4 regions of the Shewanella frigidimarina NCIMB 400 genome follow, and region 1 is predicted to be linked to each of the others. Evidence: predicted binding sites of a transcription regulator. Region 1 holds the regulator's gene; each other region holds the start of a gene.

Region 1 (8,457 bases):
ATTTTGAAGCCTTCATATCGCAGAGCAGCAAATGTGTTAAAGGTATCAATTCCGTCGATGAATAAGCGGTGGCTTATGCCAGTTAAGCTTGAGCTGTTTTTGAGTGAATAGAAATGAAAAAGCCCCATTGCATCCTTTGCGTTGGGGCTTTTGTTTGCATTGTCTGTGGTTATATTTATGCCACTGGGGTATCCAATACTCCAATGCTATCAACCTTTACCAATTGATGCTCCAGAGTGTTGTCAAGCTCGTGATTATTATTTTTTTGAGCTTGTCAGCCAGAGGCCGGAATAAAAATGACGTTATTAGATTATAGAGTCTGGGGACCCAATAACGCCTGAACTGTTGTGTTAGCTGCCGTCCTTAGCGGCTAACGGTAGGGCAATAAAGCGGCAAGGATGCAAGATATTTTGCGCTTGTTTTTATTAGAATGTTTGTTGCTGTGCGTTATCAACTTGCTGGGGGACGAGTTGTTAACACGGTCAAACATCCTTGCCAAAACGTTTTTGATACTTAGCTCCACTAATGGTGACAATAGCGCCGTTAATGGCGAAAGCTAAAATACCTAATAAAAATGACGTTATTGGATTAATAGAGTCTGGGGACCCAATAACGCCTGAACTGTTGTGTTAGCAGTCGCCCTTTACGGCTAACGGTAGAGCGATAAAGCGGCAAGGATGCAAGATATTTTGCGCTTATTTTTATTAGAATGTCTGTTGCTGTGTTATCAACTTGCTGGGGGACGAGTTGTTAATACGATCAAACATCCTTGCCAAAAATGGTTTTATGTTACTAACTTGCCATTGCTTGTAATTGTTGACTTAACTGGGCAATCTTTTGTTGTAAATAGGCTATTTCAGATACGATTGCGCCTTTGTTTTCTGTTTGGCGACTATCATTACTTCTGACCCATTGATAAACAGTTTTAGCCGACACACCATATTGTTTTGCTACGTCGGATAATAATCGATTATGGTTTTTGACTTCATTAATCACTTGTCTCTGTAAGTCGACTGGATATTGTCTCGCATTTGACATATTCATCAAATAATTTCCTTCTGATTTATCTATGTTTACCTGAGCGAGTTTCAACTTCATCCCACTGACTGCAACCGAGATGTGCTAAGAAAAAAATGTTTTGACGGCATTGTGCAATGACATTATTTACCATGACATTTATTGATATAATGCTATGTTTTACGGTTATTTTATTCATCGCTATCTCCTATAGTTACAATGGATTGCTTAAAAAACAAACTACTACTTAGTGGGTATATATTCTTATATGGAAAGCTTGTGCCAACTTTGATAAGTATTTTTAGTTGTTATTTATCAGTTGATTGTGTGTTTTGTGTGGTTTTGTTATTTTTAAGCTTTCAGCCAAATTGGTGCAATTGCACTAATTTGGTGAGCGTGCTCTGCCGACAACCCATTACGGTTGTCATTGTCGTCGCGCAGTATGGATGACAAATATGGCAAAAAAAGGTCACCTTAATGACAAGATGAATACAAGGTTATCGTTGAGTGAGTTGTTCCAAGTTGATGCTTGGAGAAACGTTAACAAAGTGGGGCTGAGAATATGGCCGCAAAGGTTATCAGAGTGCTAAGCACTCTGTGAATGAGTTTATGTGTGAAAAAGCCTTATGCGTATAGAAGCGTCGTCGACGTTCGTAAAATTGCGCTAGGCTGCGCAATTTTACGGATGACATGATACGTAAGCGTTAAATCAATGAACTAGTTCATTAAAAATAGTGTGGCTAGGCCTAAAAATGCAAATAAGCCAACGACATCGGTTACTGTGGTTAACACCATGCCACCTGCGAGCGCTGGGTCTATATTTAATTTTTTTAACATTATTGGGATGGTGGCGCCAGCAAAGCCTGCTACCGTCATATTAATCAGCATGGCACTGCCAATTAGCCCTCCTAATGCGATGTCATCTTTCCAAAGCCATACCGCAAAAAATACCAAAATAGACCACATTATGCCGTTCAATAATCCGATGCCTAGTTCCTTGCCGATTAACCAACGCGAGTTACTTTGGCCAATATGCCCAAGTGCAATACCACGGATCACTAGTGCTAAAGTTTGATTGCCTGCAACTCCACCCATACTTGGTACTATGGTCATTAAAATCGCGATGGTGGCAAATTGCTCCAAGGTGCCTTCAAACATATTACTCACAGATGAGGCTAGTAATGCAGCAAATAAATTGATGGTCAGCCATAGAGAGCGTCTTAGAGTACTTTTGAGCACTGGCCCAAAGGTATCTTCATCATCATCCATACCAGCCATTCCCATCATTGAATGTTCGGCATCTTCGCGGATCACATCAATAACGTCATCGATAGTAATTCGGCCAAGTAATTTTGCTTGGCTGTCGACGACAGGGGCAGATATCCAATCCATTCGTTCAAATTTTTGAGCCACATCTTTGTCAGACATCTCTACAGGAATACTTTCTAATTCTGTGTCCATAATACTGCGGACTGTTACGCTTGGATCGCATGTGAGTAAATCGGCTAATCTTACCCCGCCTAAAACATGATCTTGGCGGTCAACGACATATAACGTATCCGTTGTATCGGGTAAATGTCCCCGTTGTCGTAAATAGCGTAATACCACTTCGATATTGACATCTGGCCGTAGGGTGACGGTATCGGTATTCATGATACTGCCGGCAGTATCATCCGGGTAACGCAATGCTTGCTCTACTCTATCTCTGTCTTGGCTTCGCATTGATTTGAGTACTTTCTTGTAAACATCATCGGGTAAACTACGAAGAATATAGGCGAGATCATCTGTATCCATGCCTATTGTGGCCTGGGCAAGCTTCTCTGGGGTCATGCTGCTAATTAGGGAGTCTTTAAGTTCTTCGCCTAACTCATCAAGAATTTCACCAGCATATTGTTGATCAATAAGTTGCCATAGCACCTGACGATTTTTGGGCGGTGATGATTCGAGAATAAGGGCGACATCGTTAGGTGACATGGTATGTAGCATGTTACGGGCGTGAACAAACAGGCCGCTGTCTAGCGCTTGAACCAGTTGATTGAGACGTTGCTCTGTTATCTCATTGTCTAGGTACTCTTTACCCATATATCTACTTCCTATTCGTCATACTTATATTATTCAGTATGTAATTATTCTGGGTTTCTCAGGTTGTACAGTTCAAGGCGTATAAATGCAGAAATAGCTGTCTTTACGTAAGACGATGAAATGCAGAAAGAGAATACTTAAATACTTCTGCGGTGAAATTCTGCAGCAGCCAATGCTGCTTTACATACTATAGACGTACCACTTCACGGAAGCAGAATTACACTGGATCCGTTGCTAGAAGCGGCTCTGTCTTTATCATGTTAAACGCTAAACTCCTGCAGAATGGAATGATACTAATGAGATTGGCATCAACTGCATGAGATAAACCTAAGGGCTAATATTTTTGAGGGACTGATGTCTATTGGTGATCATCAATGTCGTGACAGTTTGGTTAGTATGGCCTAGCCATATAGAGACCGCATGCAATAAGGATAACGGTTATTTAAAACATGAGTAACTGCAGCTATTCACAAATTACAGGCTATTTATAAATTTAATTCGATTAAAAATTAACAAGATTCATCAAATTTAGCATTAATGAGATCACACACTGCGTTTAATGCCACTTCAGCATCAGGGCCTTGAGCAGTAACAGTAATCATTTTACCAATACCACTTTCAAGCATTAATAACCCCAGCACACTTGCAGCGCTGGCATTTTTTTCACCTTGAGTTAAGGTGATGTTAGCATCAAAATCCGCAGCTAATACTGCGAGTTTTGTTGCTGCACGGGCATGTAATCCCAATTTATTTGAAATGGTCACTTGGCGTTCAAGTTTGATCATTGACGCGATCCTATGCTCACTTAGTTATTAGTATCACTGATATTTAACTCTCTGTGGCGAGCATTAACCGTGTGTTTACTACCTTGTCTAAACCGTTTAGCTAATTGATCTGCAATATATACCGAACGGTGCTGACCACCAGTACAACCAATCGCGATGGTAAGGTAACTGCGATTATTACGTTCTAGATGTGGCATCCAAGTTTCAAATAGATTTTCAATTTGCCAAATAAACTTATTCACTAATGGCTGACGCCCTAAAAACTCTTGTACGGGTTCGTCTAAACCCGTAAATGGACGCAGCTCAATTTCCCAGTGCGGGTTAGGTAAAAAGCGTACATCAAACATAAAGTCAGCTTCTGTCGGCATTCCGTGTTTAAAACCAAAAGATTCAAAGTTAATCACTAACTCTTTATCAACACTGCCTAATAATATTTGCCTAACTTGGTCGCTTAATTCGTAGATATTTAGTGCAGAAGTGTCGATGTAGTGATCAACAATTTTTGCGATCGGTTCGAGTAAACGGCCTTCTAATTTGATCGCTTCTTGTAGTGAAATATGATTTTTAGATAATGGGTGTAATCGACGTGTTTCGCTGTAACGTTTAAGCAATACTTTGTCATTGGAATTTAAAAAGAAGCTGATAATTTCAGTGTCATTCTCAAGTAGTGCCAATTGGTCTTGAAGCACTTTACCTTGTTCTGCAATGTTACGAACATCAACACTAATCGCAACCAAATCATTGCTACCCTTAAGCTGGGCTAATAATGTGCCAATAAGTGGTAAAGGCAAATTATCAACACAATAATATCCTAGGTCTTCTAATACTCTCAGGGCAACGGATTTTCCTGAGCCCGAACGTCCCGATACTATGACAAGTTTCATGCAGTAATAACCTGATAAAGTTCTGTTGCGTCGTGAGTTTTGCGAAGCTGTTTCAATATTTGCTTATCGCTTAACTTTTGGGCCATGCTTGATAACGTGCCTAAATGTTGTTGGCACTGGTCGGCAGGTACTAACAAAGCAAATAAAAGATCCACGGGCTGTTTATCGATTGCATCAAAGGCAATGGCTTCTTCACATTTAATAAATATCGCGATAGGGTGATCGATGGTCGTTAATCGACCATGAGGTATCGCAATGCCATTTCCTATACCTGTGCTACCCATTTTCTCTCTCGCTAACAGGCTTTCAAAAACCTCTTGCGAAGACAGGGTTGGGTACTGGGCAGCGACTAAATTGCTGATGAGTTCCAGTACTTTTTTCTTACTGCCCGGTGTGGCACAGGTAGTGCATTCCGGCTGCAGAATGGTACAAAGTTCCATCGTTAGTGTTTTGTATTCTTCTCTTTGTGTTTAATTACCTGACGGTCGAGTTTATCGATCAGGGCGTCTATTGCAGCATACATATCAGTATTTTCTGACATTGCGAAAATCTCTGCGCCATTAACGTTGATTTTAGCTTCTGCTTTTTGTTGTAATTTTTCTACATTGAGCACAACGTGTACATTATGGATCTGATCGAAGTGCCGTTCAAGCTTTGAAAATTTACCTTGGACGTATTCACGTAAAGATTCTGTGATTTCGACATGATGTCCAGTCAGACTTATTTGCATAAAAAATCCTCCATTGCCTAGTAGGTTATAAACTCTTACGTTGGTTTGAGGGCGGGATCATCATTGCTTCACGGTATTTTGCAATCGTACGACGCGCAACGTTTATGCCCTGTTCTGCCAGAAGCTGAGCCATTTTACTGTCGCTCAGTGGTTTTTTCTGGTTTTCTGCGGCAACCAGCTTTTTGATAAAAGCACGAATGGCTGTAGATGAGCATTCCCCGCCATCGTCAGTACTGACATGGCTAGAGAAGAAGTATTTTAGTTCAAACAACCCTCGTGGGGTGTGCATATATTTTTGTGTGGTGACTCGTGAAATGGTCGATTCGTGCATCTCTACTGCTTCCGCAATATCATTGAGCACCATAGGCTTCATGGCTTCTTCGCCATATTCAAAAAAGCCTTGCTGAAATTGTACAATGCAATTTGCCACTTTAAGTAAAGTATCGTTGCGACTTTCAATACTTTTAATAAACCATTTAGCCTCTTGCAGATGGCCTCGAATAAATTGACTATCCGACGGGTTTTTACTGCCTCTAGCCATGGCCGCGTATTGCTGATTAACACCAATTTTAGGCATGTTGTCTGGGTTTAACTCTACAACCCAGCGACCATTTTTCTTTAATACAGTGACATCGGGAATAACGTATTCATCATCCATTGGGGTAATTAATAAACCAGGACGAGGATTGAGTGTCTGAATTAGAGTGATTGCGTCACGTAATTCATTTTCTTTTAGTTTTGTTTTACGCATCAATAATCTGAAATCACGGCCAGCAATTAAATCTAAATAGCCTTTAATTAACAAACGAGCATTATCGATATGTGGTGTGTCGTTAGAGAATTGTGCTAATTGAATAAATAGACATTCACTTAAATCACGTGCAGCAACACCAACAGGGTCAAAGTGTTGAACGCGTTTTAATACCGCTTCAACTTCATCAAGTTCCACATTTTCATCACCCATGGCTTCAAGAATATCTTCGGTACTTTGGGTTAAATAACCGCGTTCATCTATGGCATCAATAATGGCGGTGGCAATGGCGAGATCAGTGTCTGAAAATGGGGTAAGATTTTTTTGCCATTCTAAATGTTCGTACAAACCTTCGGTCGTTTCACCTTGAAAGGGCATGTCGTCATCGCGCATGCTCGCACTGCCTGAACCTGACATTGGTGAGGCTGTGTACACTTCGTCCCATGTGGTATCCATGGCTAAATCATCCATGGTTTCTTTGGTCATGGATTCTGCAATGTCGACAGTGGAAGTATCTTTTTCGACATTAACAATGCTGTTGTCACTAAAGTCGGTATCCGCTTGGTCGCGATTTTCCTTTAAGGAGTCTTTTGCTTCAGAAAACTCATCTTCTATTTCAAGCAATGGATTTGAATCTAATGCTTGTTGGATTTCCTGCTGTAGCTCCAATGACGATAATTGCAGTAAGCGAATGGCTTGCTGCAATTGTGGGGTCATGGTTAAGTGTTGACCCATTTTAAGTTGGAGTGACGCTTTCATTTACCGCTTATCCCTAGATGATTTTCAATAAAAATGACAATCTCGAAACTGTAATGGATTGCCATATACATCAATGACATTTAACGTTGTTTAGGTATCGTTCAATGAAATGAGTTAGCTAGACTAAAGGCCAGTAAAGTAACTATAGCTTGAATTGTTCACCTAAGTACACAGCACGAACTTGTTGATTACTTAATATCTCATCAGGTGTGCCTTCGGCGATTAAATTACCCTGGCTAACGATATAGGCCCGCTCACAAACGTCTAGCGTTTCACGTACGTTATGGTCGGTAATTAATACCCCTAAACCCCGATTTTTAAGTTGTTGGATGATTTTTTTAATGTCGATGACCGAAATAGGATCAACACCAGCAAAAGGCTCATCAAGCAAAATAAATTTTGGATTAGCAGCTAAAGCGCGCGCAATTTCAACTCGACGACGTTCGCCACCCGATAACGACATGCCTTGGCTGTCGCGTATGTGAGTAATGTGGAATTCTTCGAGTAGATGCTCAAGTTGCTCAATACGTTGGTCTGTACTGAGCTCTTTGCGAGTTTGCAGTACGGCCATTATGTTGTCGTAAACGGTAAGCTTGCGGAAAATACTGGCTTCTTGTGGTAAGTAACCTATACCTTTGCGGGCGCGCAAATGCATTGGATCGGCAGTAAGGTCGTCATCGTCAATTAATATCCGACCTTTATCGCTTTTTACTAAGCCGACAACCATATAAAAGGTGGTTGTTTTACCTGCACCATTAGGGCCTAAAAGACCGACAATTTGGCCGGTTTTAACCGTTAAGCTCACATCTTTAACAACCTGACGAGCTTTATAGCTTTTTGCTAGATTTTCAGCGGTTAAGGTAATTTGGGTCATGGTTTGATCTGCTTGTTAACAGGGATTTTAGGGAGCTTTTGCTTTGGCGCCGACTCGTCTTGGAAATTCTCTGGTTGAATGATGGTGATTACCCGATCTTGTCCTGTACCAGTACTTTCGGCAATCAGCTCTTGAGCACTGATGTTGTACTTGATTTTATTACCGGTAACCTGGCTACCAGATTGATCCAATTTGGCGTTGCCAGTCAATGTGAGTGTAGTGGTGGCAAGGTCATAGCTAATTTCGTTAGCACTTGCAGTACCAATTTTACCGTCATCTAATTCTTGTGAAAATGTAGCAGGGGTGCCAGTAGCAATTAATCTCTTGCTGGTGCTGTTTTCAGGGGTAAACGCCCGTAACTGATCTGCATTGATATTAATCGTGCCTTGGACAATTGTCACCGGACCATTAAAAACAATTTGATTGTTCTTAATGTCGGCAGACTGACTGGCGGAAGCGATTTTCAATTCTTGTTTCAGATCACCTTGTTTCGCTGTGGCTGGCAAACTCAATATGCAAAGTATGCTACTTAGTAACACAACATTGGCGCGAGTGTGGAGACGATTAATGTGGCT
Region 2 (8,457 bases), 1.1 Mb from region 1:
TGGATGAATTCGCCTTAGGCGATGACGAACCGGAACGTATTGAAACGGGTGAAGCCCCTCGCGCAGAATTGCTGAGTTTGACTCAACGCTATAGCAAAGAAGTGAGTAATACCAAGCAAATGCTCAGCGACAATCAACAAGTACAAACTGCGCTAATTAACGCCACCAGCCAAGTAGAACAGCAACTAGTGACACTGGCCAATACACAAGCCGTAACCGATGAACAACTTAAAATCCGTTTGCAGTGGTTGCTATACACCATGGTGATATTGATAGCATTATTTTCTATTGGTTATTTAGTGTTACAACAACGACGAGTCGTTAGCCCGCTTAAACGTTTAAACCGTGCTTTTTCAATGTTAAGCGAATCGAATCAACGTGAACCATTACCCGTGACCAGCCAATGCGAAACAGGCCAAATTGCGGCACACTTTAATCGCCTGTTACAGCGATTTGAACAAGATGACGAACAACAAAAAAGTAATATGGCACAGGTGTCTAACTCATTGAGTGAATTAGTCGCTAAAATTGGTTCCTTATCAACTAGCACGCAACAAACGCAAGATGTGGTACAACAAACTCAATCACAAACCGCTGATTTAATTACTCTTGCCAATGAAGTAAACCGGTCGTCTAGTTTGGTAACTGCCAGTGCAGAGCAAACCATGCATGATATGCAAGCAAGCCAACAAGAAGCCCTGGCGGTGTTAGATGCGACCGATCACACTGTCACCAAGGTCAATCAATGTAACCACTCACTAACCCAACTCAGTACATCGGTTAATGACGCAGCTAAAATTGTCGATGTTATTGGTAATATTGCTGACCAAACCAACTTATTGGCATTAAATGCCGCCATTGAAGCCGCTCGTGCAGGTGAACAAGGTCGTGGTTTTGCTGTGGTAGCCGATGAAGTACGCAATTTATCGCAACGGACTCAACAATCATTAAAAGACATAATGGCTATTTTCGAGCAACTAACCCGCTCGAACACAGCACTTAGCCACAGCGTTAACGATATCAGCGAAGCATCTGCACAGCAAAAAGGTCGAGCCCAGAGTTTGTTAGATGTTGCGTTGCAAGTACAGCAGCAAGCTCAAGAGATGGCGAGCAGTGCGAGCCAAGGGAGTGAACATGCTAAGCAACAGGTGGGGCATCTTGATGAGTTTGTCATCGCGATGGATAGCCTAATGCTGCATGCTAAAGATGCGTTTGAACAAAGTGAAACGATTGCGCTTGAGGTCAGTAACAGTGTCGATAACATTGAACAACACTTAGGCATCCGCGGATAATCAATACTAACAAGCTTTACTAATAACTGTTTTTTTTCATAAAAATGGGCGCCTTATTGGCGCCCATTTTGCTGTACTGTTAAGTCTCTAATTCTGAGGCATAATATAGATTACAGTGCAGCCATTACCGCTTCAGCAGTGCTGACTTCAAATGACTTACCTTCCTCAACATTCAGTAAAGTCACTACGCCATTGTCGATCACCATCGCATAACGTTGTGAACGAACGCCGCCAAAACCAGCGGTGTCCATTTCTAAGCCTAACGCTTTAGCGAAGCTTGCATCACCGTCGGCTAGCATCATTAATTCAGAAGCATTTTGGGCTTCGCCCCACGCTTTCATTACGAATGCATCGTTAACAGATACACAAGCGATAAGGTCAACACCTTTAGCTTTAAACTCGTCGGCTAATACTACAAAACCTGGTAAGTGAGCTTCTGAACAGGTTGGTGTAAATGCACCTGGCACTGCAAACAATACTACTTTTTTACCGGCAAAAAGCTCAGTAACATCGTGATTAACCATGCCGTCTTTTGTCAGCTGGCTTAAGGTAGCTTTTGGTAAAGATTGTCCTGTAGCGATCATAATATATCCTTGATTATTGAGGGCTATTAACCCTTGTTAACACGAGAGATTATCTTGGGGCAAACACCCTGCGACAACCCAAATACAAAATAGATAATACTGACTCACACAATATAGAGATCAATAACCCTAGCAGCAACCCAATGGCAATCGCCTCTGGTTTCAATAAAATTACATGGCTATAAGCCTGCCAGACCTCAGCTTGAATGTCTTTTTGTGGGGCTAATGCTATTTGCTGATAAGGACTATAACTGTGTTGATTAAAACGGCCCAACGCTTCGGTGAGTGATGTATAACGTTGGTATATTGACTCAATACTTTCACCACCAGCACTAAAAACCGGATCGTTATTTTGTTGATAGTGGCGGATAAGTTTACTGATGTCTCCAGCAAAAAAACGGTCCGCATCACGCTGAAATTCTGCCAAACTGAGCTTAGCTTCAAGCTGATGAGCTTCAAGTCGTTGGCCGTATTGTTCGACAAACGCAGGGACTTGAATACCAATCAAGACACCACAAATAAACAACACTAAGCGAAAGTAATCCATTAAACGTCGTATCATGATGTCATCGAAAAATCAGTAGTAAATGAATCGTCAGAATATCACCAATTACGCAAGTAAGCATCTTGAATAAACAGATGTTAACTTACGTAATTGTGTGGCTTTTTTGAAAGTTTATGTGCCTAGCGACAAGCATCAAGGTAAGAGTGATACCTGCTTAGCATTGCTGCTATTTAGGATTACTCAACTAGTAATACCCCTTTGTACATCTGCATTTGGCAATGAAACGGATACTCTCCTTTGGCTAGCGCTGGCAGCGAAATAACCACAGATTTGTCCAGAGGCAGCTCTTCGCTAATGTCTAAGTCAGGAAATAACAAACTGGCAGAGCAACCGGCTTTGTCCTGTCGTAAAAAGGTTAATTGTGTCGCTGTATTGGCCGGCACAGTTATCCTTGCCGGAGAGTAAACGCCGTCTTTTACCACAATAGCGTTTGTTGCTTGATGAGTGGTGGCTTTGGGTTTATATAACCAAAACCACCAAACGATAAGGGCAATCAATGCCACACAAAATAAGTTAATTAATAGCATCATTCACTCCTAGTGTTGTTGAGGGGTAAAAAAGCGTAAACGGTTGGCATTGGTCACCACGGTTAATGATGAAAATGCCATTGCAGCACCGGCAACTACTGGGTTAAGCAATACGCCAAATACCGGAAATAACACCCCTGCAGCGAGCGGAATACCCGCCATATTGTAAATAAACGCACCAACCAGATTTTGCCTAATGTTGCCTAACGTCGCTTTACTCACCGCGATGGCATCTGCCAAACCGTGTAGCGATCCTCGCATTAGCGTTATATCGGCACTTTCAATCGCCACGTCTGTTCCGGTGCCTATGGCAAAGCCGACATTAGCCAGAGCCAACGCTGGAGCATCATTAATGCCATCGCCGGTCATACCCACAACCTCACCTAAGGCTTGTAATTCGGCCACTTTATTGGCTTTATCTTGTGGTAATACATCGGCAAAAAAGTCATCAACGCCCACTTTGGCCGCCACTGCTGCGGCTGTTGCATGGTTATCGCCGGTAAGCATAATGACCTTAATGCCACTATTTTTAAGCCTTGCGATGGCGGCAACAGAGTCTGCTTTAATCGGGTCAGCCACTGCAATCACTGCTGCGAGTTCACCGTCGATAGCAAAATACATTGGCGTTTTGGCTTCTGCTGCTAATGCTTGTGCTTGTTGTTGATAATCGCTTAAGGCAATGCCTTTTTCGCGCATTAGTTTTTCATTACCAAATAACAACTGTGTTGATTGATATTGGGCTTGAACCCCAAAACCAGCTATTGCAGTAAACTGTTCAACATTGAATAACGCTAATCCCTTATCCGCAGCGGCTTGAACTACGGCCTGTGCAAGTGGATGCTCAGAATGTTGCTCAATACTTGCCGCCAGTTGCAATACGTGCTCTTGTTCGCGACCATTGACCACTATGATATCGGTGATTTTTGGCGCGCCTTCGGTAATCGTGCCGGTTTTATCTAAAATCATGGTGGTAATGGTCGATGCCGTTTGCAGGGCTTCACCATTACGAATAAGCACGCCAGATTCAGCGGCTTTACCTACGCCCACCATCACCGACATGGGTGTTGCTAACCCTAACGCACACGGACAAGCGATGATTAAAATTGTCATCGCCGACACGATGGCGTATCCCATTGACGGTTCTGGACCAAAATTGAGCCATACCATGGCGCTAATAATGGCAATAATCATCATAGCGGGAACAAAATAGCCCGAAATCACATCTGCCATACGGCCAATGGGCGGTTTGGAATTTTGTGCCCGCTTAACCATAGTAATAATATGCGCCAAGGCGGTATCTTTACCGACTCGGGTAGTGGTGAAGGTAAGTGAACCTAGCTTATTTAATGTGCCCGCGACTACGTCATCGTTAATGCCTTTTTCAACCGGAATAGGTTCACCCGTCAGCATCGACTCATCAATAAAGCTGCTGCCTTCAACGACCACACCATCAACAGGAATTTTTTCACCTGGACGAACACTGACTTTATCGTTTAATTGCACCAGAGCAATATCGATATCGACCGCTTTACCATTGCGGATCACCCTAGCCGTTTTAGCTTGTAACCCAATAAGACGTTTAATGGCTGCCGAGGTTTTACCGCGCGCTTTAACCTCTAACGCAAGTCCAAGGTTGATTAAACCAATGATCATCGCGGTTGCTTCAAAATAAACATGGCGCGCCATTTGTGGCAATAAATCTGGCGCAAGCACCACGACCATAGAATAAACCCAGGCGGTTCCGGTACCTAAGGCGATTAAGGTATCCATATTGGCGCTATGATTAATAAATGACTTCCAAGCGCCAGTATAAAAATGCTTACCCGAGACAAACATTATCCCTAAGGTGAGCACACCAATTGCGCCCCAAACCAGCTGTTGCATTGGGCTGGTAACGGTCATGTCACCAATCAATAAACCATAGATCATCAGTGGAATACCCACTGCTAATGCAACGACTGTGTGTTTGATTAAGCTTTTATAGTAGGCAGCATCGGCCTGTTCTTTCTCATCAATGGCATCTGCACCACCTTGATCGTTAATCACAATTGCGTGGTAACCGGCTTGCTCAACAGCATCAAGTAAACGAGCAACGTCAACCTCTCCGGTGACCATCACACTGCGATCAGCAAAGTTCATTTCAGCCTGCTCTACTTGCGCGACTGTTTTAAGGGCTTTCTCAATTTTGCCAACACAGCTGGCACAACCTGCACCCTCTATCAATAATTGTGTTGTTGTTTGGGTATTCATCACAAAGACTCCTTATCACTAGCCTGACAAGGGGTTTCATGGTTTGGATCAAATCCCTCAATCAAGTGACAAATCATGGCACCTGTAGGCGCCAACGCTGGCAGATTTTCCCACTCACTTACGGCTTGAGTCAGCTTATTACGTAATTTTAGGGTTTCATTGAATAGTATTTCAGTTTCGGCCAACTTTTGGCTAATAAGCTGCTTCACCATGGTACAAGCGCTTTCACCGTGATCCGTTTTGGAAAAAATCACTTTAATTTCATCCACCGAAAAACCTAAGTTTCTGGCACTCATAATAAATCGCATCCGCGACACTTCTTTGTCACGATAAAATTTATAACCATTGCTAGGCGATTTTGTTGGGGCGAGCAGGCCGATTCGGGTGTAAAAACGAATTGTGTCTGTGGTAACACCCAATAACGTCGCGAGTTCACTGACTTGCATAATCACTCCTTGGGGTAACAACTTTATTGAAAAATAAGATCTACATAAATAAATCTACTGAGCATATGCAACGACTGTAAACCTATGTCTTACACCCATGTCAAGCAGCTAGCAACCCTGAAAATAAAAAACGCCAATATGATCACTCATGTTGGCGTGGATACTTGCTATACAAATCATCTAAAACTGAGTGCGAACTCCCTGGCCACTTAAGCCATTGGCACGTTCGCTAATGGCTCATTCGCTGATAGATTATTGATCCCAATCAGGGCTAAAATCTGGCGCAGCTACACGATGATTTCGATCTAATTTATTGATCGCCGCCATGTCTTCAGACGGAAGCGATAACGCTAATGAGGCCATATTAGCTTGCACATTTACCAGCTTAGTTGACGATGGAATGGTCACATAACCTTTTTGACGCATCCACACTAATACCGCTTGAGCGGGTGTCATTTGATGCTTTTTCGCAATCGCGACAATAGTGTCATCAGTTAATACCGCACCATAGGCAAACGGCATATAACCTGTAACCATAATATTGTGCTGCTGACAGAATTTGACCAGTCGATTATTTTGCAAATATGGATGTACTTCAACCTGATTGGTAAATATTGCGTCTGCACCTAAAATCTCAATCGCTTGTGTCACCTGGGCAATAGTGAAATTAGACACGCCAATGTGCTTCGCCAAACCAGCACCTTGCACTTCTTTTAATGCCAGCAAATACTCTCGCATGGGTACAGAATCATCACGTAAGGGCCAATGTATCAGTAACAAATCCACATAGTCGGTTTGCAATAAAGCCAAGCTGTCATGCACGCTTTGAATCAGTTGGTCGTGGGCAAAGCGATCTGTCCACACCTTAGTGGTGAGGAAAATATCAGCTCTTGCGATACCCGATGCGTTAATTGCATCACCAACTTGTTTCTCATTGGCGTAAATCTGAGCGGTATCAATGTGGCGAGAACCCTGCTTTAGCGCCATTAACACTGAATCAAATGCCAGTTGATCTTTAAGTCTGAAGGTACCTGTGCCTAACAATGGAATAGTGGTCATATTGTCTTCCTAAAAACGGTATCTGAACCAACACTGTGCGCCAACTAACAACAGAAATAAACCGTCAACCAAGCAAATCTGTTTTGCTCAAACTGCAAATATCTACACACGATTAAATTGAGCCCTTAGTTATAAGGTTAATCTTGGTTGAATAAACTCAATAAATGCAGAAATACGTCGCGCCACAATAGACGATTTGTAATACACCGCATTCACTTGTTCACGTTCTATGTGAGTAAACTTCTCCGACTGAAGTATGGGCACTAACCGACCCGCCGCGAGATCATCATTAATCATAAAACTTGAAAGACACGCAATGCCATTACCTGCCAGTGCTAGTTGACGCAAGGTTTCTCCATTGCTGGTGCTGATGGTAGGGGTAATAACATCGCAACCTTTTAGCGGCCAGTGATTCAATATTTTAGGTTCGGTAAACCCAAGTAACTCGTGGCAAGCCAAATCAGATACTTTTTGTGGCACACCTCTACGCGCTAAATACTCAGCGGAGGCAACAATATGTAAGGCACTTTTACCTAATGGTCGAGCATGCAAGGTTGAGTCTGCCAGCTTACCGATTCTAATGGCCACATCGGTACGCTTTTCAAGTAAATCGACATAGCCCTCGTTCGAGGTCAATGCTAATTCAATGTCTGGATAAGCGGCGCGAAAGTCTTTCATCAAAGGCACTAATTGATGAAACACAAACGGACTTGCCGCGTCCACACGCAAACGTCCTTGCGGTAGTTCACCACGACGTACGAGTTCATCTTCTGCGCGTTGTAATTGTTGTAATCCACCCCGAACAGATTCAACAAATTGGCGGCCTTCATCGGTTAACTCAACACGCCGAGTGGTGCGATTGAGAATGGTGACCCCGAGCTGTTGCTCTATTTTACTTACCGCGCGTGACACTCGTGCAACCTGAATATTGAGTGCATCGGCCGCTGCAGAAAACCCGCCGCTGTCGACCACCATCAGCAATATATCTAAATCATCTGAACGCGTAAGCATGCATACCTCATCTTGTGCTGTGTCGATCTAAAGAGTCGCTCTAACATCATTGTTTATTGCATTTATAGCAAAAGTCATTTGCTAAACATACTGTTTTTAACAACATATATCTAATCAATAATGACGCCCATCAACTGACTGACACATTTATCGCGACGGTAAATCCTAGCGACAACCTAAGAGGAACACATTATGCCGTTAGCTTTACTCGCATTGACGCTTAGCGCCTTTGCTATTGGAACCACCGAATTTGTCATTGTGGGATTAATCCCCACAATGGCACAAGACCTTAACGTATCATTACCATCGGCTGGCTTATTGGTCAGTCTTTACGCATTAGGTGTCGCCATTGGCGCACCAGTACTCACCGCATTAACCGGTAAATGGAATCGCAAACACGTATTGCTGGCGGTAATGAGTTTATTTGTTGCGGGTAATCTATTGGCTTGGCAAGCGCCCGGTTACGAAACCTTAATCGCTGCACGCATTATCACTGGGTTAGCCCACGGAGTGTTTTTCTCTATTGGCTCAACCATTGCCACTGGGTTAGTACCCAAAGAAAAAGCCGCCAGTGCGATTGCCATTATGTTTACGGGGTTAACCGTCGCCTTAGTGACAGGCGTCCCTTTGGGCACCTATATTGGCCAGACCTTTGGCTGGCAAGCCACTTTTTTAACTGTCGCAATTCTTGGATTTGTAGCCTTGATTGGCAGTAGCTTGTTG
Region 3 (8,457 bases), 2.2 Mb from region 1:
AGTAACAGGAGTAGGCGTGTGGGCTTCAGAAAACTGACCGAACAAATTTGAAGGTTCTAGGCTACTATCTTTGGTAATATCAGGTAATTGCCAATGACTAAATTCATACTCGCTATCCGTATTGAGTGCATCTTTAGGCGATTTTGATTCAGGCATAATTCATCACTTGTGTTGTTAAAAACATTGGCTCAAAACAAAAATAATAACCGTAGCAACGGTATTAGGTGTACGACCTAATAATACAGATAGCTGACGGATATCCAAATAGAAATACCCGCCATTACTGTCACATTAATGAATATGGGAGTGGTTACAAGAACTCGTCACCACCGCCGCCGCCTAGCATTATCTCACCGCTGTCACTGAGTCGACGGGCAATAGACAGAATTTCTTTTTGTGCGACTTCAACTTCGCTAATACGTATTGGTCCCATGGCTTCTAGGTCGTCACGAAGCAATTCTGCTGCACGTTTAGACATATTACCCAGAATTTTCTCTTTCAAGGCTTCATCAGCCCCTTTGAGTGCTTTCATCAGTACATCTTGCTGCACTTCTCGTAACAAGGCCTGAATGCCACGGTCATCAACATCAATGAGGTTTTCAAACACAAACATCATGTCTTGAATTTGTTGCGCCATTTCTTCATCTGACTCACGCATGGTTTCCATGATTTGACTCTCAACACCAGTGTCGAGGTAGTTCATGATATTAGCAGCCGCTTTTAGGCCGCCCATTTTAGCCGCTTGCGCACCGCCTTGACCGGCAAATTGTTTTTCCATAATGTCGTTTAATTCTTGCAATGCCGCTGGCTGAACTTCTTCAAGGTTGGCAATACGCATCATCAAATCTAAACGGGTATTTTCAGGAAATTGACTAAAAATCTCAGCAGCTTGATCGGGTTCTAAATACGACAATACAATCGTTTGAATCTGCGGATGTTCATTTTGAATAATGGTGGCCACTTGACGTGCATCCATCCATTTTAATGAATCAAGACCTTTTGCTCCGCTGCCCATGATAATTTGTTCAATCAAATTACCGGCTTTATCTTCACCCAATGCTGCAGTTAACGCTTTACGAACGAATTCTTCACTGTTAAAACCAATAGAAGAGAACTTTTGAATATCGTCTAAAAATAGTTGGTGAACACCAATGACCTTTTCTTGACCAAAGTCTTCCATGGCTGCCATCGCCATACCCACTTTTTGCACTTGCTTAGGCTCTAAGTGTTTTAAAATTGACGCCGCATCAGCTTCACTCAAGCTAAGCAGTAAAATTGCAGTCTTTTCAACACCTGTCACTAAATCGGGATCAAATCCTGTTGCTTTCTCAGCTTTAGCTGCTTTATCTTTTTTTTCATTAGCCATTGTCTTGTAACCAGTTTTTAATCACTTGAGTGGAAAGTTCAGGCTCATTTGCCACTAACGCTCTAATTGCTTTAATCATATCATCATCTTTATGCAAATTAGGTATTTGAATTGACCCGTCATCGGCATAACTGTATTCCGCCTCTTTGGTATTAAGCATACCTAAGGTATCTGCGGCATATTGATCTTCAATTTCAGCTAACTCATGTCCAGGACGAATATCGTCAGGCATGTTGATTCCATTGGGATTGGTTAGCTTCTTAAGCATAGGTCTCACTACAGCTAGAATGAGCACTAAAATAACAATTGCGCCTAATGCCAATTTAATCGCACGCCAAAACCAAGGCTCCTCCCACATATCTGGCTCAGGTAACGCTTCAATTAACTGATCCATAAACGGAACGGTTACCACTTCCAGCGCATCACCACGCTGAGTACTAAAACCTACCGCGCCTTCTAATAAACGACGAATATTAGTTAACTCTTGTTCTGTTCTCGGTACCCGAGCAACCACACCATTTTCATCTACTTGGCCGGGTTTAAAGTTAATCGCAACTGACACGCTTACACGACGAACCACCCCAATTTGTTGGCGAGTATGGCTGATGGTAGTGTCTAATTCATAATTACGCGTGGCTTCTTTTGAAGAGTCACCAGACATGGTTGAAGCTGTCGCTTCACCTGCCACTTGCGGAATATCAGATTCCATTGGTGGTTGATTACTTAGCGCACCAGGAATACCGCCAGAGTTTTGACCAGACGAATTTCTCTCAATGATCATTTCACTACGAATCGCCGGCAAATCAGGTGAGAAACGCTTCGCCGTTTGCTCTACTGCGGTAAAGTTCATATTCACATCGACTTGAGAAGTAAAATTCTCAGGGCCTAAAATTGGCATCAAGATTGACTCGATTTTCTTACGGTATTCAGCCTCTTGCTGTTGTACGAGCTCTTGCTCACGACGTGCTCTAGAGGACGCACCATCTTGACTACCGGAATTGAGTAAACGCCCATTTGAATCAGTTACCGTAACACGAGCAGGTTCAAGCCCTTGAACTGCTGAGCCTACGATATCAACAATGGCATCAATCTCTTCTTGGCCCAAGCCACCACGACGTACATTGACTACTACTGTGGCACTGGGTTTAGATGCATTACGGGCAAAAACATTTTCTTTTGGTAACGCTAATATCACTTTCGCACGACTAATACTTTTTAATTCTTCAATGGCTCTGGCTAGGTTTTGTTCTTGGCTTTGTTTTAAGCGCGCTTGTTCCATACGCTGACTGACACCAAAACCACTATCTTGGTTTAAGTAATCATTTGCTTGAGTACTACTTTGAACACCTGCACGGCTGAGCAGTAATTTCACTTCTTGATATTTGTCTTCAGGCACTTTTACCACGTCGACGTTTATTTGATAATCGATTTGGTTTTTATCAAGCACATCTAAGACTAGGATCATCTCAGCTGTTTCCATTTTCCCAAGTGGGCGATAATCAGGCTCTTGGGCCCACATCATCACAAAAACAGCCAAAGCAAGGCATATCGCTAGTGCCAGAATCATGATGACTTGACGCATCATATCTGCACCACCAACGCCACCAAGAAGTCCAGATTTGTTCTCTTGTTGGACACCGCCATCGGCTGTTGAACCCGAACCTACCATAATGTCTGTGCTCACAATACGTACCTGCTATATCTAATGTTGTTATGTTATTTAGTGCTCAAAAACAGTCTGCGACTAAACAGGCATACTCATAATTTCTTTATAAGCATCGACAAGCTTATTACGTACTTGCACTGTGGCCTCAAAGGCAACGCCAGCTTTCTCACGCGCAATAACGGTATCAGACAAGGTCACCGTGGTGTCGCCCATGTCTAAACGAGTCGCTAAATTTGCCGATGATTGTTGTAGCTCATTGACGCTTCCCACTGCTTGAGACAGTAACTGACTAAAATCAGCACCGGTGGTGTTATTCACTTGCTGGGTAAGGTTGGGACGAATAGATGAACCAATAGAAGGGGCTATTTCGCCGCGAAGCGATTGCATTTCTTGCATTAATGGATTTGCGCTAATCTGCATGATGTAACTCCCTTTCGTCGACTTTTTGACGACAACAATAACTGATAAAGAGTTAAAGCAATTTAGGTGCCAGTATTACAATTAGTGGAAGATTAGTCGATAACAGGGGGGGTAGCACAAGCAAAAGTAACCTCTCCATTAAATAAAACAGGTTACTTTTGCGTAGATGAACGATAAACAATAGCCTTATTAGGCTATAAAATCATAACGTTAACTAACAATTAGTTGACGGCATTTACGTTAAGCAGGTAATTGAATACCCATATCACGCATTTTGGCCATTTTATAACGTAGCGTACGGGCGCTTATACCGAGTTTTTCAGCGACCATTTTCCGACTGCCCTGACATTGATTTAGAGTTTCTAAAATAATGACATGTTCTTGGGCTTTTAGTTCGTCACCTAAACCGTCAACTTCGGCTGGCTTATCCGCATCAACACATTCAGTTGCAACTAAACTCACATCGGCACAATCTAAAATAATGTCATTGACACCAATATCATCATTAACCCGTAATATTAGCGCTCGTTGAATAACATTATCTAACTCGCGCACGTTACCAGGCCATCGATGAGTCAATAAACGCCGAGTGGCAGCATCATCAAGCTTAGGCACAGAAGCCATATTAAATGCTTTAGCATGTTTAATCAGCAAATGCCGTGCAAGCGGTAATATATCAGCAGGACGCTGATGCAGCGCTGGCCACGTTAACGGAAACACATTAATTCGGTAGTATAAATCTTCCCTAAACTCACCAGAGGTCGCCATGGCTTTTAAATCTCTGTTTGAGGTTGCCAACACTCGCACATCAAGTTTAATGGTTTTGCGGCCACCTAAACGCTCTACTTCGCGCTCTTGTAATACCCTGAGCAATTTAGCTTGTAAGCCAAGTTCCATCTCAGATATTTCATCAAGTAATATAGTGCCGCCTTGGGCTTGTTCAAACTTACCTGGGCAGGCTTGATAAGCGCCAGTAAATGCACCTTTCTCGTAACCAAATAAAGTGGCTTCTAACATGTTTTCTGGGATTGCAGCGCAGTTAATCGCAATAAATGGTTGGTCATGGCGTTGACTATGTTGGTGAATATAGCGCGCTAACACTTCTTTACCTGAGCCACTAGGACCCATAATCATTACCGATGCATCAGATACTGCTACCCGCTGAGCCAGCGACAACAGCGCTAAACTTTTCTCATCTGCGACCACGGGTTTATCATGATTTTGTTTTAAAGGTAAATAACGTGACACCTGATTCAATAACACTTCAGGCGCAAACGGTTTAGCCAAATAATCCACTGCACCTAATTTCATCGCATTCACAGCACTGTTAATAGTGGCATAAGCGGTCATTAACAATACTGGCAGTTTAGGTTGATGCTGTTGTAAATAACCCAACAACCCGATACCACCAATACCGTCCATCTGCACATCGCTAATCACCATATCAAAATGGTTTGCTTTCAAGGCCAGAATGGCCTCTTCAGCGCTACCTACATCGACACAGTCATAATGGGCAAGCATGAGAGTATCAAGCAATGCCTCGCGTAAATCGGCATCATCTTCAACTAATAAAATATTTGCTTCAGCCACGCATCACCTCCTGATCACTTGCTTTGTTCATGTGTGGAAAGCTCAACCTAATATGGCAACCCATACCCGGCTTACACGACAATTGAATTTGTCCGCCATGGTTACGCACTACCGACTGCACAACCGCTAAGCCTAAACCAGTACCTTGGCTTTTAGTGGTAAAAAAGGGTTCAAGAATTTGTTGTTGCATTGACGGCTCGAGCCCTTTGCCATTATCGATGACATCTAACAATAGCCCATCTGGTGTTTCGCTGGCACTGACTTTTATTTTTGTGGCGCCCGCTTCAATGCTATTCATCACTAAATTATTAACGGCAGAACTGAGAGCATTCGCATTGGCAAGCATCAATGAATGTGAAGTATCTTCCACAACTAGCTGACAGTGCTTTTTATCTGCAATCGGTTCGCAGCTAGCCATCACTTGGTTAATGATTTCATCCATTGAGACTGATTCAGCCATCCCATCTTGACGTCCCCTTGCCATTAGCAACATGTCATTAACTTGACGTTCTAGCTCATTAAGCCGGTCGACCAATTTAGATTGAAACTTAGACCTAGCAGAATCAGATAATTTAGGGCTAGCAAGATTAGAGGCATACAGCAAAGCTGCAGACAATGGGGTGCGCACCTGATGTGCTAATGTCGCCACCATTTTGCCTAATGCCGATAAACGTTGTAAATGAGACAAGTTTTTCTGCAATAAACGCGTTTCAGTGAGATCGGTTAACACAATCAACTGCCCAGGTTCAGGCGCTAATGGCGTAATAGCCAATTTTACTCGTCGACCATTTTTAAGCGACACTTCATGGCCGTCATCATCTTGTGGGGCAAAAGCGCGATGAATAATATCAAACCAACGAGCCCCCTGCAGAGGTCGTCCTAATAGTTCGGTTGCAACTGGGTTGGCTAACGTAACCACACCGTCACCATCAAGGATCACCACACCAGATGGCATGGCTTGAAGAATATGCGCCATTTGATTTGACATATTGGCGGCCTTACTAGAATAAGTACTGATAACGGGAGTGGCTAAGTTAGTTGCTAAGTTGGTAGCAAAGTTCACATTACGCTGCTGAACTGAATTAATCCCAATAGCTGGCGATTCCGCCTCTGTATCAGTTGTAGTGATAGACGAAGCTGACGCAGGTAACTCATAGTCTGAATGATCTGTATGTGTTAACGCTCGTGCTAAATACATGGTCGCTCCGTCAAAAAAATAACATTTGATTAGCTGAATGCATTTACTGTGCCAAGCAATTTCTTATAGTAATAGAAGCATCGGCAGACCGTGTTTTAAGCCAGTGATAAAGCAACATACTTATGAGTTTAGTTCATTGGCCTTACCACATCTTGCAAAACCAATATTCGGCCAGCTAACAATAAAACTACTTAATCACAATACTATCTAGCGGTAACAATATATTACTTCTAAAGTTAAAAACATTTGCAGTGCCAAGCTATTATCTCAAGCACTAGAAACATGAGATCATTAATTTTTCAGTTACTGATAAAACGAAAAAACACACCTGAAGGTGTGTTTTTATAAAATCCAAAATTCAGATAATGGTCTAGTCTTTACTCAAACCATATTTACGCATTTTTTCGACTAATGTTGTACGACGAATACCCAACATTTCAGCAGCTCTTGCTACAACACTATCTTGCTGCTCAAGCGCTTGACGGATCATGTCAATTTCTAATTCCGCTAGTAAATCTTTTAAATTAACCCCTTCTGGCGGCAATTCACTAGGGAAACGCGTTTCAGGTATTTCAACAGGCTCTTCATCACTGAATATTGAAGCTAAAGCATCGCGCTCTAATTGTTCTTCACTGATTTCAACGCAATATTCTGGTACCTCTATATAACGGTACTTATGCGGTAAATCATTAACGTCGACTAATCCACCAGGGAATAAGATCGTTAAACGCTCGACCAAGTTTGATAACTCTCGCACATTACCAGACCAAGGGTGTTCTTTTAACGATTCGATGGCGCGTTGAGTGAAACGAACCTTACCGCGGCCTTCATTAAATACTCGGCTAACTAATTCATGCAATAGTAGCGGCACATCGTCACGACGCTCACTTAATCCTGGCATCTCAATTGGGAACACATTGAGTCGATAATATAAATCTTCTCGAAATGAGTTATCTACAATCATGGTTTCAAGATCGCGATGCGTTGCGGCAACGATACGCACATCGGTAGCAATTGTTTTACTGCCACCAACACGTTCAAATACCTTTTCTTGCAACACACGTAACAACTTAACTTGCATTTGCAGCGGCATATCACCAATTTCATCTAAAAAGAGCGTGCCACCTTCAGCCAATTCAAAACGGCCTTTACGAGATGATATAGCCCCAGTGAAAGAGCCTTTTTCATGGCCAAACAATTCACTTTCAAGTAATTCAGCAGGAATCGCACCACAATTGACCGGGATAAACGGTCCATCTCGTCGTTCAGATAAATAATGAATATTACGCGCTACAACCTCTTTACCGGTCCCCGATTGACCCAGTACTAATACTGTCGCATCAGAGCTTGATACTTGGTTAATCAAATGGCGGACTTTAGCAATACCTTCACTGCGCCCGACTAAGCTTCGGAATAGTTTGGTTTGGTTGCCACTGGTTAAAGTGTGTTCTCGCTTGGCTTGGCCAAAAACTTGGCAAAAATGCAGCAGTTCAGTCAATTGCGGGTAATTTATCGGCTCTTCAATTGTTCCGAGCATGTTGGATAAATTGATATCGGTATCGCCTAATAACAACATCGGTTGCCAAGGCACTATAGCGGCTATGTTTTTAATACTCTCGACGCTGATGTTTTCATCAACAATGACAACAGCGCGATACCGAGATTGCTCGATCAGGGCTAAAAAAGATTCATTAGAGACAATTTCACACTGCTCGCCTAGGAATTCGAAAATGCAGCACAAACGAGTCACGCGCTCTGATGGGGTACCGACAATTAAAATTCTTTGTTCTATTTGCATCATTCAGAAGGCCAAAAGCTCTTGTTATAGGTATTGATTCGGGATGATTATGCCGCATATCGCCACATAAGCCAAAGTACATTGCCGTCATAAAAACAAACAGCACTGACATTATTCTAGCATTATTCCTAAAACAGGATCGTTAATCCGCTAAATACAGTGAAGAAAAACGAACTCAATGGTAAATAACCTCAGCTAGGGATAATAAATGGTTATCAAACAGCCCTTTGTCTCGCTAACTGTGTTGCATTGACTTGCAATAAGCTAGCTATTGGCGCAGCTAGTAATAAGAGACTGCGCCTTGTTAGCAAAACAAATGACAAGTTTGATATGAAATAGGCCGCATGCTGTCATTTTGCCTTACATAACCCACATATTAACCCGAGTTGAGGTTAAATATTGTATTATCAGCCAACTAT
Region 4 (6,404 bases), 2.2 Mb from region 1:
GCTGAGCTTGCAGGTAGAACCGATAGCACAGAAAACACCGATAGGGACGAGATTGGCCAAGGTGATGTTGAAGAACTTGGCGCAGAGATGGGCGCTGATAAGGTTGCAGAACCGTTAGTTCAACAAATTGATACTTCTTCGGCAGCGTCAATCGATGCTGAAGACTCTGATGTTGTTGATTCTGATGGAGGTGTAACTCTCGATACAAGCACGCCTCTCGATACAAGTGCGCCTCTCAATACAAATGCACAAGCTGACACCTCAATAGCTGATAAAGTGGCTGATGCTCAGCAACAGACGAAAGACCTATCTCAAGGAAATACCGATGAGCACTCGTCAACATAAACTACTGAACAAATTTGCGGTACATCATAAACACGTGTTACCACTGCGACCAGTTGCAAGCGGTCAGTTAGTTAGGGTTGTTGGTTTAACGCTTGAAGCGACTGGGTGCCGCGCACCGGTTGGTAGTTTATGCTCTATTGAAACAATGGTTGGTGAACTGGTTGCTGAGGTTGTCGGTTTTGATGACAAGTTACTTTATTTAATGCCTATTGAAGAGCTTAGAGGTGTATTGCCTGGCGCTCGTGTAAAACCTTTAGGCGAACAATCAGGATTAAATGTAGGTTTATCATTATTAGGCAGAGTATTAGACGGTAGCGGCGTTCCGTTAGATGGTTTAGGCCCGCTTAATACAGATCAACATGCATCACGTCATGGTCCTTATATTAATCCATTATCTCGACGAGCGATTACTGAACCGTTAGATGTTGGCGTTCGTGCTATTAACTCGATGTTAACGGTTGGTAAAGGGCAGCGAATGGGCTTGTTTGCTGGTTCCGGTGTGGGTAAAAGTGTGCTGCTTGGCATGATGACACGAGGATCGAAAGCCGACATTATTGTGGTGGGGTTAGTGGGCGAGCGTGGCCGTGAAGTTAAAGAGTTTATTGAAGACATTTTAGGTAAAGAAGGTCGTGCGCGCTCAGTCGTTGTGGCTGCACCTGCGGATACTTCTCCGTTAATGCGCTTACGAGCCTGTGAAACGTCCACTCGTATCGCTGAGTATTTTAGAGATTTAGGTTACGATGTACTATTGCTGATGGACAGTTTAACGCGTTACGCACAAGCACAACGAGAAGTCGCTCTTGCTGTAGGCGAGCCACCTGCCACCAAAGGCTATCCACCTTCGGTATTCGCTAAATTACCGCGTCTGGTTGAGCGAGCGGGTAACGGTGGTGCCGGACAAGGTTCAATTACCGCTTTTTATACGGTATTAACCGAAGGTGATGACCAGCAAGATCCTATTGCCGATGCTTCTCGAGCAATTTTAGATGGCCACATTGTATTATCTCGTCAGCTTGCTGATTCGGGTCATTATCCCGCTATTGATGTGGAAGCATCGATTAGCCGTGTCGCGCCGATGGTGATTAGTGAAGAACACTTAGAAGCGATGCGTAAAGTTAAACAGATGTATTCACTGTATCAACAAAATCGCGATCTGATTTCAATTGGCGCGTACTCGCAAGGCAGCGATCCTAGAATTGATAATGCCATACGTTTACAACCTGCAATGAATGCTTTTTTGCGGCAGGGATTTAAAGAACCGATGACGTTTGAAGAAAGCCGAGTCATGTTGACTCAAATTGCCGCACAGTGTCAGGGATAATATCAATGACTCGAACTGACCCACTATTGACGGTTTTGAAGTTAGCCACCGCCGCAGAAGATCAAGCGGCATTACAGCTTAAGTCTGCGCAATTTGAAAAACAAAAACGCCAGGGCCAGTTGGATGCACTAAATAACTATCGTTTAGATTATATGAAACAGATGGAAGGGCACACTGGTACTACATTACGTGCTAACCAATACCATCAATTTCATCAATTTATTCGCCAAGTAGATAGTGCAATCACCCAGCAAGTTGCCGCTGTTAAAGATGCCGAAAAACAGGTGGGTTATCGTCAAATTCATTGGCAAGAAAAACAACAAAAACGCAAAGCGGTAGAAATGCTATTAAGCCAAAAAGCAACTAAAGCGATGGTAATAGAAGCTAAACGCGAACAAAAAATGTCGGATGAATTTGCTATGCAGCAATATTTTCGTCGAAATCTTAAATAGCCCTACCAGTCAAATGACTCTCTAATCCTAATATCGTTTACGCTTAACTTTTTCGTTACTTTTTTTGTATGTTTAATCACTGAAATCTTATTCAGCCAATGCGTATTGGCATTTAAATTGCTTAATAACAATGATTGAAATAAAAATCGTCAGCGAAGCGACAGTGAATAACTCTTTATGAGGTTTTCACAATGACCTTATTGATATAGCGAAATAAACCGTTATATGACGCATAAGGTTTAAATACAGAGCTATTTATTAGACGACCAATAACTTAACCTTGTTTGATTGAGTGGAGCAGATTATGCAGCAGATGAGCAATATCTTACTTGGCAGTAGCAGTAAATCTGCCGATGTGAGTACGAAGGGAAATGTACAAGATGTTGAAAATACATCATTCTTATCTGCTTTCAATCAGGCGAGTGAATCCGATCTTGTTATACGGCGTAGTGGTAATACAGCGCAGGTGTCAATTGATACAGACGTTGACAAAACCAGTGTTGCGTTAGCAAACGAGTTTTCTACCGAAGAAAATGCAGATGCGGAATTGATTTTTGCTCAACTTAATATGGCCGATTCATTTAATAAACGTCATTCCTCTGGCGGAAATGAATTGCCGCATGTCGATAAATCTGACGTTTATTTTGACGCAGCCGTTTCCACAGAACCTGAAAGTAACACTGCAGATGTGGATCTTGATAGTGATCTTATTGAACTTGAAGCTGATGTTTCTTCTATTAAAGATGTTCTTTCTCAGCTTAGTCCAGAAGACCTCGACAACTTAATGGCATTTGCCGATTTATCTATACAAGATATTCAAGCTCTAGACAATCAAGAGTTAAGCAAATTACTTAGTGACTTCAATTTACAAGCAACGGTTATGACTAGCAGTGATGAATTGTCTTCTAGCACGCTTAATAGCCAACAATCCGATAGCGTGCTTAATAGTGAAGAACAGAGCCAATTTGATAAGTCTGTTGCCACAAGTGTGGCTGTTCAAGGTCAAGTAAGTGCGACAAACCTGAATTCAGCAGCCGCTAAAGTCGATCAAACTGTAGCTTTACATTCTGGAGTTAGCAGTTCAGCAGCGTTAACTGAAGTTACGTCGGCGATGACAATTGATCCTGATACCATTTTAGGCGACAAAACTCGTATTGATGGCAACATCAAATTAGACACTGATAATGCCAAAATGCTAGCAAAAGCTGACTTTTCGGTGGTCTTAGATTCCTTAGCGACAAAACGCGCCTCCGGTGATCCTTCAACCGCTGTAAATCAAACTAGTTTTGGATTAGATACACTGGCTGACATCGGTGACACTGACAGCAAGGCGTTACAAAATCAGAGTAGCTTTACCTCAGTTCATAAAAGTGATGTTCCACAATTTCAGCTATCGTTAAGACCACAAGGAGAACCTGGTGCTCAGATGCAAGAGATGATCCAGCGTTTTTCTCCGGTAATGAAACAGCAGTTAATAACCATGGTCAGTAATGGTATCCAACAAGCTGAAATTCGTCTTGATCCGCCAGAGCTTGGACATTTAACGGTTAAAATTCAGATTCAAGGTGATCAAACTCAGGTACAGTTTCATGTAGCGCAGTCGCAAACCCGCGATATCGTTGAACAAGCGATGCCTCGATTACGCGATATGCTGGCTCAAGAAGGATTACAACTGACAGACAGCCAAGTGTCCCAAGGTGATGGTGGTAGTGAACAACCGCATGAACAATCACCTAATCAAGGTGGGGGAGACAGTCAGTTGGACGAAATTTCAGCACAAGAGGTCAGCTTGATGACAAATCCATCAAGGAGTTTACATTCAGCTATAGATTATTATGCTTAAGCAGGTAACCTATAGCAATAATATGACTTTTCAATAGAAGCTGACTACTTAGCTACGTTTTAATGTTAATCACAATGTTGATTAGGAACCAGAATGCCTGAACAAGAATTAGAATTGAATGAAGCCTCTGAAGGCGGTAAAAAAAGCAAAAAATTAGTCATCTTTGGTGGTATTGGTTTGGTGTTGGCTTTGCTTATAGGGGGAGGCGTGTGGTTTTTTATGGGCTCTGATGAACCTGAAAATACTGACTCTCAGACAGAAACAGAGACATCTATAGATGCCAAACCTATGTCGATGGAAGAAGCTAATTATGTCGGCATGCCGAGACCTTTCCTATTTAATTTGCCGGGTGTCGATCGAGCTAGACTGGTTGAAATAAAAGTTCAATTAATGGTGCGCGGTGATGATAGTGTATTGACACAAAAACATATTCCATTGATTGAAGATGCATTATTAACTACTTTTAGTGCTGCAGACGTACAAAAACTCAGTACCCAAGCCGGTAAAGATGAGTTACGTCAGTTAGCGTTACTCAATGTTCAAAATACGCTGCAACCAATAACAGGCAAGAAAGTTGTTGAAAAAGTCCTGTTTACTGGCTTTGTAATGCAATAACCAAAAGCATTAACTGCTAAGGCGATGATGTGAGTGATTTATTAAGCCAAGATGAAATTGATGCGCTATTGCATGGTGTTGATGATGTAGATGATGATGAAATAGAAGAGGACAGCGCTGATGCGCGTTCATATGATTTCTCTTCTCAAGATCGAATTGTGCGTGGCCGTATGCCCACGCTTGAAATCGTAAATGAGCGATTTGCACGGCATCTACGCATCAGTATGTTTAACATGATGCGCCGCGCAGCCGAAGTGTCGATCAATGGCGTACAAATGCTGAAGTTTGGCGAGTATGTGCATACTTTATTTGTGCCAACCAGTTTAAATATGGTGCGTTTCAGCCCACTTAAGGGCACTGCATTAATCACCATGGAAGCACGATTAGTCTTTATTCTGGTAGACAATTTCTTTGGTGGTGATGGCCGGTTTCATGCCAAAATTGAAGGCCGTGAATTTACACCAACAGAGCGCCGTATTGTGCAGTTGTTGCTTAAAATTATTTTTGAAGATTATAAAGAAGCATGGGCACCGGTAATGGATGTGGAGTTTGAGTACCTCGACTCTGAAGTGAATCCTGCAATGGCGAATATTGTCAGCCCGACCGAAGTGGTAGTGATTAATTCGTTCCATATCGAAGTTGATGGCGGCGGCGGTGATTTCCATATTACCATGCCGTATTCGATGATTGAGCCTATTCGTGAATTACTCGATGCCGGTGTTCAAAGTGATAAACAAGATACTGATATGCGCTGGTCGCAAGCATTACGTGATGAAATCATGGATGTGCAGGTCGGTTTTGATGTCAATGTTGTTGAACATGAAGTGACATTACGTGATGTTATGGGGTTTAAAGCAGGGGATATTATTCCGATAGATTTACCAGAACACATTATGATGCGAATTGAAGGTTTGCCGACTTATCGTTGTAAAATGGGGAAATCGCGCGATAATTTAGCATTAAAAATCAGTGAGAAAATTCCGCGGCCAGAAACGGTTAAAACAGAGATGCAATTAGTGACTCGCAAAGGCAAGTCGCGTGATATTTCAGATTTATAAGGTGAAGTAGAATGAGCACAGAAGATACAGGCGATGACTGGGCTGCAGCAATGGCAGAGCAAGCTTTAGAAGAAGCAGAACATGTCGAACTTGATGAGTTAGTCGATGACTCTAGACCGATCACGAAAGAAGAAGCAGCCAAGTTAGACGGTATTCTAGATATTCCGGTAACGATTTCCATGGAAGTGGGTCGTAGTTTTATTAGCATCCGTAATTTACTCCAGCTCAACCAAGGTTCGGTGGTCGAACTTGACCGTGTAGCTGGTGAGCCTTTAGACGTTATGGTTAATGGAACCTTAATTGCTCATGGTGAGGTAGTGGTAGTGAATGACAAATTTGGTATCCGTCTAACGGATGTTATTAGCCAAACAGAACGTATTAAAAAACTAAAATAACTAAAATTATATTATAAACAATAATATAGCAAATATTAGCACGTGCTGAAGTTTGCTTGATTGGTTGCACAAACAAGGAATAGCAGTGGCGAATATAATACTAATGCTGAGCATTATGAGTGAGGCGTTAAGCGTCCCTGAAGTGTCTAGCACTCTAGCTAAAAATACCTCTGCTCACCCTGTTGAAGTGTCCAATGTGGCAACTTTGGCCAACATGGTTGGTGGATTAATTGTCGTATTAGCGATTATTTTTTTGTTAGCTTATATTGTAAAACGCCTTAAGTTAGTGCCATCAAGTGGCGGTGTGATTAAAACGATTGCAGTGACTTCCATCGGCCAACGTGAAAAAGTGGTACTGGTAGAGGTAAATGGCCA

What was found. The regulator sigma-54, encoded in region 1, starts transcription at its own class of promoters, with help from an activator protein. The targets are predictions, from matches to a motif close to GTTGGCACGNNNNTNGNNT.
Region 2: a site for sigma-54 is predicted at 6,737-6,755, ahead of dkgB (2,5-didehydrogluconate reductase DkgB). Genes of this name have one in related genera too.
Region 3: a site for sigma-54 is predicted at 3,508-3,526, ahead of fliE (flagellar hook-basal body complex protein FliE). Genes of this name have one in related genera too.
Region 4: a site for sigma-54 is predicted at 2,223-2,241, ahead of SFRI_RS06120 (flagellar hook-length control protein FliK). Genes of this name have one in related genera too.

The regions. Positions count from the first base shown of each region.
Region 1 is NC_008345.1:4,021,589-4,030,045, reverse strand. It holds gene SFRI_RS17450 (EAL domain-containing protein) at 1-65, shown strand, start outside; gene SFRI_RS17445 (transposase) at 793-1,044, opposite strand; gene mgtE (magnesium transporter) at 1,735-3,099, opposite strand; gene SFRI_RS17435 (HPr family phosphocarrier protein) at 3,609-3,884, opposite strand; gene rapZ (RNase adapter RapZ) at 3,905-4,768, opposite strand; gene ptsN (PTS IIA-like nitrogen regulatory protein PtsN) at 4,765-5,208, opposite strand; gene hpf (ribosome hibernation promoting factor) at 5,211-5,498, opposite strand; gene SFRI_RS17415 (RNA polymerase factor sigma-54) at 5,524-7,008, opposite strand; gene lptB (LPS export ABC transporter ATP-binding protein) at 7,151-7,882, opposite strand; gene lptA (lipopolysaccharide transport periplasmic protein LptA) at 7,879-8,457, opposite strand, start outside; gene lptC (LPS export ABC transporter periplasmic protein LptC) at 8,447-8,457, opposite strand, start outside.
Region 2 is NC_008345.1:230,312-238,768, reverse strand. It holds gene SFRI_RS01150 (methyl-accepting chemotaxis protein) at 1-1,292, shown strand, start outside; gene SFRI_RS01145 (peroxiredoxin) at 1,403-1,876, opposite strand; gene SFRI_RS01140 (DUF2937 family protein) at 1,926-2,423, opposite strand; gene SFRI_RS01135 (cupredoxin domain-containing protein) at 2,618-2,968, opposite strand; gene SFRI_RS01130 (heavy metal translocating P-type ATPase) at 2,978-5,218, opposite strand; gene SFRI_RS01125 (MerR family transcriptional regulator) at 5,218-5,664, opposite strand; gene dkgB (2,5-didehydrogluconate reductase DkgB) at 5,917-6,723, opposite strand; gene SFRI_RS01115 (LysR family transcriptional regulator) at 6,853-7,734, opposite strand; gene SFRI_RS01110 (MFS transporter) at 7,927-8,457, shown strand, end outside.
Region 3 is NC_008345.1:1,386,509-1,394,965, reverse strand. It holds gene fliH (flagellar assembly protein FliH) at 1-156, opposite strand, end outside; gene fliG (flagellar motor switch protein FliG) at 311-1,366, opposite strand; gene fliF (flagellar basal-body MS-ring/collar protein FliF) at 1,359-3,038, opposite strand; gene fliE (flagellar hook-basal body complex protein FliE) at 3,111-3,452, opposite strand; gene SFRI_RS06085 (sigma-54-dependent transcriptional regulator) at 3,693-5,042, opposite strand; gene SFRI_RS06080 (sensor histidine kinase) at 5,035-6,105, opposite strand; gene SFRI_RS06075 (sigma-54 dependent transcriptional regulator) at 6,611-8,041, opposite strand.
Region 4 is NC_008345.1:1,395,677-1,402,080, forward strand. It holds gene fliH (flagellar assembly protein FliH) at 1-345, shown strand, start outside; gene fliI (flagellar protein export ATPase FliI) at 326-1,666, shown strand; gene fliJ (flagellar export protein FliJ) at 1,672-2,118, shown strand; gene SFRI_RS06120 (flagellar hook-length control protein FliK) at 2,423-3,961, shown strand; gene fliL (flagellar basal body-associated protein FliL) at 4,055-4,576, shown strand; gene fliM (flagellar motor switch protein FliM) at 4,606-5,634, shown strand; gene fliN (flagellar motor switch protein FliN) at 5,646-6,029, shown strand; gene fliO (flagellar biosynthetic protein FliO) at 6,115-6,404, shown strand, end outside.